One region of the Streptomyces sp. NPDC090032 genome, then DNA from elsewhere that is predicted to be linked to it. Evidence: predicted binding sites of a transcription regulator. Region 1 holds the regulator's gene; the other holds the start of a gene.
What was found. Region 1 encodes HrcA, which represses chaperone genes, less so after heat shock. Its sites were predicted from a motif close to TTNGCACTCNGNNNNNCNGAGTGCNAA; they were not measured.
Positions count from the first base shown of each region.

Region 2: groL (chaperonin GroEL) is a predicted target of HrcA. The motif match lies at 1,319-1,345, and genes of this name have one in related genera.

Region 1 covers NZ_JBIVFF010000004.1:586,890-590,300, forward strand. The annotation lists gene ACIPWY_RS12520 (DUF3097 domain-containing protein) at 1-332, opposite strand, end outside; gene ACIPWY_RS12525 (MBL fold metallo-hydrolase) at 367-1,098, opposite strand; gene hrcA (heat-inducible transcriptional repressor HrcA) at 1,220-2,236, shown strand; gene dnaJ (molecular chaperone DnaJ) at 2,237-3,373, shown strand.
Region 2 covers NZ_JBIVFF010000006.1:436,104-439,514, forward strand. The annotation lists gene groL (chaperonin GroEL) at 1-1,155, opposite strand, end outside; gene ACIPWY_RS17365 (cold-shock protein) at 1,475-1,678, opposite strand; gene ACIPWY_RS17370 (ubiquitin-like small modifier protein 1) at 2,128-2,403, opposite strand; gene thrC (threonine synthase) at 2,453-3,411, opposite strand, start outside.

The DNA.
Region 1 (3,411 bases):
GCCCGCGCGACCCGCGCCCGCGCCCCGGGGACCGCGACGGACCCGGAGGCCGTGCGCGCGGGACGTACGGGCGCCGCGGCCACGGGACGTACGAGGGTGACGACCCGGCCTTCGAGCAGGAAGCCGCGCGGGTCCATGGGGAACACCCGGTGCTTGCCGAAGCGGTCCTCCAGGGTCACCGTCGGGCCCTGGGCCGTCTTCTCGCAGCGGACGACCGCCCCGCAGAACCCGGTCGTGACCTCCTCGACCACGAGGTCCACGTCCGCCGCCACCTCGGGCGCGGCCTGCTGCTTCTTCCAGGGCGGGGTGAAGTCGGGGGAGTACTGGCGCATGGACCAGACGATAGGAGTACGAACTGCCGTGCGGTTACGACACGCCGAAACGAGCCGCCAGCGCGGCACGCTGCGCACGGACAAACTCCGCATTCACCACGGCTCCGTGCCCAGGGACGTACACGGCATCTTCACCGCCCAGTTCCAGCAGCCGGTCGAGGGCGGCCGGCCAGCGGCTAGGCACCGCGTCGCGGCCCGCCTGCGGTTCACCCGACTCCTCGACCAGGTCACCGCAGAAGACGATCTCGGGCGTGCCCGGCACCAGGACGGCCAGGTCGTGCCCGCTGTGCCCCGGGCCCACGTTCGCCAGCAGCACCTGGAGCCCGCCGCCCAGATCGAGCGTCCACTCCCCGCACACCCGGTGGTGCGGCACGACGAGCACGTCCACCGCCTCGGCCGCCTCGTCGTGCGGCAGGCCGTGGGCGATCGCGGACGCCCGCAGTTCGTCGCGGTCCCGCGTGAACACGGCGTCGATGCCCGCGGCTCCGTACACCTCGACCCCGGCGAACGCCGCCGTGCCGAGAACATGGTCGAAATGGGGGTGCGTCAGAGCGATATGCGTCACGCGCGCGTGCGGGCCGATGAGGCGCCGGGTGTCCGCCCGCAGCGCCGCGCCCTCACGAAGTGATGAACCCGTGTCGACGAGCAACGCCGCCCCGTCGCCCACCACAAGGCCGGTCGTGCAGTCCCAGCCCGGCAGCCGGATCCGGCCCGCCCGGGCGGACAGCTCCTCCCAGCCCACCGCATTCCAGTCCAGGTCGTCCATGGGTCCGACGCTAGCGCCCTTGCCGGGCCCGTACCCACCGGCCGTACACTGACCCGGAGACTATTGGCACTCGGCCGCACCGAGTGCCAGCCGCGGACGACACAGCTGGAGGTGTGCGCGAATGCTCAGTGAACGCAGGCTCGAAGTGCTGCGCGCCATCGTCCAGGACTACGTGGGGACCGAGGAGCCGGTCGGCTCCAAGGCGCTCACCGAGCGGCACAGCCTCGGCGTCTCACCGGCGACGGTGCGCAACGACATGGCGGCGCTGGAGGAGGAGGGGTTCATCGCCCAGCCTCACACGAGTGCCGGGCGGATCCCGACCGACAAGGGCTACCGCCTGTTCGTGGACAAGCTGACGGCGGTCAAGCCGATGACGGGGCCCGAGCGCCGCGCCATCCAGAACTTCCTCGACGGCGCCGTCGACCTCGACGACGTCGTCGGCCGGACCGTGCGGCTGCTCGCGCAGCTGACGCGGCAGGTCGCCGTGGTGCAGTACCCGTCCCTGACGCGGTCCACCGTGCGCCACGTGGAGCTGCTCTCGCTCGCCGCCGCCCGTGTGATGCTCGTACTGATCACGGACACGGGGCGCGTCGAGCAGCGGATGATCGACTGCCCGGCGCCGTTCGGCGAGACCTCGCTCGCGGATCTGCGGGCCCGGCTCAACAGCAGGGTCGCGGGACGCCGCTTCGCGGACGTGCCGCAGCTGGTGCAGGACCTGCCGGAGTCCTTCGACACGGAGGACCGCGGCACGGTCGCGACGGTGCTCTCCACCTTGCTGGAGACGCTCGTCGAGGAGACCGAGGAGCGGCTGATGATCGGCGGCACCGCCAATCTCACCCGCTTCGGACATGACTTTCCCCTCACCATCCGGCCCGTGCTGGAGGCACTCGAGGAGCAGGTCGTGCTCCTCAAGCTCCTTGGTGAGGTGGGCGATTCGGGCATGGCCGTACGCATCGGTCACGAGAACGCCCATGAGGGACTCAACTCCACGTCCGTGGTGTCGGTGGGCTACGGTTCGGGCGGCGAGGCAGTAGCCAAGCTCGGCGTGGTCGGACCGACCCGCATGGACTATCCGGGAACGATGGGAGCAGTACGCGCAGTGGCACGTTACGTCGGACAGATCCTGGCGGAGTCGTAAGTGGCCACGGACTACTACGCCGTACTCGGCGTGCGCCGCGACGCCTCCCAGGACGAGATCAAGAAGGCCTTCCGCAGGCTGGCCCGTGAGCTTCACCCGGATGTGAATCCGGACCCGAAGACACAGGAGCGGTTCAAGGAGATCAACGCCGCCTACGAGGTGTTGTCGGACCCGCAGAAGAAGCAGGTCTACGACCTCGGCGGCGACCCCCTCTCGCAGGCGGGCGGAGGCGGGGCCGGCGGTTTCGGCGCCGGTGGCTTCGGGAACTTCTCCGACATCATGGACGCGTTCTTCGGAACGGCGTCCCAGCGTGGTCCCCGGTCGCGCACGCGCCGCGGCCAGGACGCCATGATCCGGCTCGAGATCGAGCTGGACGAGGCCGCCTTCGGGACCACCAAGGACATCCAGGTCGACACGGCCATCGTCTGTACGACCTGCAGCGGCGAGGGTGCCGCACCGGGGACGTCCGCGCAGACCTGTGACATGTGCCGCGGTCGCGGCGAGGTGTCCCAGGTCACGCGGTCCTTCCTCGGCCAGGTCATGACGTCGCGGCCGTGCCCGCAGTGCCAGGGCTTCGGCACCGTCGTGCCGACGCCGTGCCCGGAGTGCGCCGGTGACGGCCGCATCCGCTCGCGGCGCACGCTCACGGTGAAGATCCCGGCCGGTGTCGACAACGGCACGCGGATCCAGCTCGCGGGTGAGGGCGAGGTCGGCCCCGGCGGCGGCCCCGCCGGTGACCTGTACGTCGAGATCCACGAGCTGCCGCACCCGGTCTTCCAGCGGCGCGGCGACGATCTGCACTGCACCGTCACCATCCCGATGACGGCCGCGGCGCTCGGCACGAAGGTGCCGCTGGAGACACTCGACGGCCTGGAGGAGATCGACATCCGGCCGGGCACGCAGTCCGGCCAGTCGGTCCCGCTGCACGGGCGGGGCATCACGCACCTGCGCGGCGGCGGCCGCGGCGACCTCATCGTGCACGTCGAGGTCCTGACGCCGACCAAGCTGGACCCGGAGCAGGAGCGGGTGCTGCGCGAGCTGTCGAAGCTGCGCGGCGAGGAACGGCCCACGGGGCAGTTCCAGCCGGGGCAGCAAGGGCTGTTCTCGCGGTTGAAGGATGCGTTCAACGGGCGCTGATGGGCGCGGCCGGGGGTCCGGGGGTTGCCCCCGGGCAG
Region 2 (3,411 bases), on a different contig from region 1:
GACCTCGGTGGCCGCGCCCGCCTTGATGACGGCCACGCCGCCGGCGAGCTTGGCGAGGCGCTCCTGGAGCTTCTCGCGGTCGTAGTCCGAGTCGCTGTTCTCGATCTCGGCACGGATCTGGTTGACGCGGCCCTGGACCTGGTCGCTGTCACCGGCGCCGTCGACGATCGTCGTCTCGTCCTTGGTGATGACGACCTTGCGGGCGCGGCCGAGCAGGTCGAGACCGGCGTTCTCCAGCTTGAGGCCGACCTCCTCGGAGATGACGGTGCCACCGGTGAGGATGGCGATGTCGCCGAGCATGGCCTTGCGGCGGTCACCGAAGCCCGGGGCCTTGACGGCGACGGACTTGAAGGTGCCACGGATCTTGTTGACGACCAGGGTCGACAGGGCCTCGCCCTCGACGTCCTCGGCGATGATCAGCAGCGGCTTGCCGGACTGCATGACCTTCTCGAGCAGCGGAAGGAGGTCCTTCACGTTGCCGATCTTCGAGTTGACGATCAGGATGTACGGGTCGTCGAGCGACGCCTCCATACGCTCCATGTCGGTGGCGAAGTACGCCGAGATGTAGCCCTTGTCGAAGCGCATGCCCTCGGTGAGCTCAAGCTCGAGCCCGAAGGTCTGCGACTCCTCGACGGTGATGACGCCTTCCTTGCCGACCTTGTCCATCGCCTCGGCGATGAGCTCGCCGATCTGCGTGTCGGCGGCGGAGATGGAGGCCGTGGAAGCGATCTGCTCCTTGGTCTCGACATCCTTGGCCTGCTCGAGCAGGGCGGCGGAGACGGCCTCGACGGCCTTCTCGATGCCGCGCTTGAGGGCCATCGGGTTGGCGCCGGCCGCGACGTTGCGCAGGCCTTCCTTGACGAGCGCCTGGGCGAGGACGGTCGCGGTCGTCGTGCCGTCACCGGCGACGTCGTCCGTCTTCTTCGCGACCTCCTTGACCAGCTCGGCGCCGATCTTCTCGTACGGGTCCTCGAGCTCGATCTCCTTGGCGATGGACACACCATCGTTGGTGATCGTGGGGGCGCCCCACTTCTTCTCGAGGACGACGTTGCGACCCTTGGGGCCCAGGGTCACCTTGACGGCGTCGGCGAGCTGGTTCATGCCGCGCTCGAGGCCGCGCCGTGCCTCCTCGTCGAACGCGATGATCTTGGCCATGTGAAGTGGTCCTCCCGGACGCGGTGGAAATGCAAACGGACCGTGCTGGTGCCCGCGACGGACGGCCTGCATGCCGTGTGGTTCCTTGCCCCACCCGGCCTGCGAGCCTCACCGACCCGATCCAAGTTCTGTCACTCTCACCTTCAGAGTGCTAACGCAATGATTAGCACTCGACCTAGGAGAGTGCAAGCGCCTCCGGCAGACGCGCGGTCCCCGCGGGCGGAGTGCGCGGGGCGCGCGCGCACGCACGAGAGGCCCGTACCCCTCGCGGGGTACGGGCCTCTCGGCGTGAGTGTGTCGGTGGCCGTTCGCGCCGAGATCAGACGGCGAGCTTGACCATGTCCGCCTGCGGACCCTTCTGGCCCTGCGAGATCTCGAATTCGACTCGCTGACCCTCTTCAAGGGTGCGGTACCCGTCCATCTGGATGGCGCTGTAGTGGACGAAAACATCCGCACCACCGTCGACCGCGATGAAGCCGTACCCCTTCTCCGCGTTGAACCACTTGACGGTGCCCTGAGCCATGGCTAACTCCCCTATTACTGGCCCTTGCACAGGACCGCACTTCGCGGACCCGGGTCAGACCTCACCCCCCATTGGTTGGGGGTGTGCGCCGGAACGCGTCGACCGCGGCTGAATGTATCTGCCCAACTGCCCTCTGCAACAGGTCAATCGGACGAGAATTCTGGGCACGGCAGAGCGGTAATAAGCGGCGGAGTCATGGGAATCCGGGGCAACTCGGGCCCGACAAATGACGCGAACACCCAATAAGGGCGGGGCACTTTGGCTGTTTCTTGTCGGGCGGCGGCCGACTTCATATATGCGCTCGGCACAAGCGCGAAGCTCGCTTCCCAACTCTACCGCGCTCAACCCTGCAGAATTGCCCCCTCCGTTTCTCTCGCGAAGGGGGCAATTCAGGTAACTCCGTATGGCGCGTACGCCGGGCGGTCAGCCGCCGGCGCAGTGCTCGACGGTCAGCCGCCGGCGACGGCCGGGATGATCGAGACGCCCGCGCCTTCCGGCGTCGCCGTCTCAAGGCCCTGCTCGAAGCGCACGTCGTCGTCGTTGACGTAGACGTTGACGAAGCGGCGCAGCTTGCCCTGGTCGTCCAGGACGCGGGCCGCGATACCCGTGTGGTTCTTCTCCAGGTCGGCGAGGACCTCGGAGAGGGTGGCGCCCTCGGCGGCCACCTCGGCCCGGCCGCCGGTGTAGGTGCGCAGGATGGTGGGGATGCGGACGTTGACGCTCATGGGGGCTGCAGCCTTTCCGTGCGGGTGTTCGCGGGTCTTCGCGGGGTCGTCAGTGGGCGAGGCCCGCGTCGCGGAACGCGTCCAGGCTCGGGCGGATCGTGGCGGTCGCCTGGGACGTCTCGGCGACCGCGTCGAGGGTCTTGAGGCCGTCGCCGGTGTTGAGGACGACGGTGGTGAGCGCCGGGTCGATCAGGCCGGCCTCGATCAGCTTCTTCGTCACGCCGACCGTCACACCGCCCGCGGTCTCCGCGAAGATGCCCTCGGTCCGCGCGAGGAGCTTGATCGCGTCGACGACCTGCTCGTCGTTGACGTCCTCCACGGCGCCGCCGGTGCGGCGGGCGATGTCGAGGACGTACGGGCCGTCGGCCGGGTTGCCGATGGCGAGCGACTTGGCGATCGTGTTCGGCTTCTGCGGCCGGACGACGTCGTGACCGCCCTTGTAGGCGACGGAGACCGGCGAGCAGCCCTCGGCCTGGGCGCCGAAGAGCTTGTACGGCTTGTCCTCGACGAGGCCGAGCTTGATCAGCTCCTGGAGACCCTTGTCGATCTTCGTGAACTGGGAGCCGGACGCGATCGGGATGACCAGCTGGTCCGGGAGCTGCCAGCCGAGCTGCTCGCAGATCTCGTACGCGAGGGTCTTGGAGCCCTCGCCGTAGTACGGGCGCAGGTTGACGTTGACGAAGCCCCAGCCCTCGCCGAGCGGGTCGCCGATGAGCTCGGAGCAGAAGCGGTTGACGTCGTCGTAGTTGCCCTCGATGCCGACGAGTTCGCCGCCGTAGACCGCGGCCATGACGACCTTGCCCTGCTCCAGGTCGTGCGGGATGAACACGCAGGAGCGGAAGCCGGCGCGGGCCGCTGCGGCGCCGACGGCGCCGGCGAGGTTGCCGGTGGAGGAGCAGGACAGGGTGGTGAAGCCGAAGGCGCGGGCGGCCTCGATGGCCTGGGCGACGACGCGGTCCTTGAAGGAGTGCGTCGGGTTGCCGGAGTCGTCCTTGACGAACAACTTGC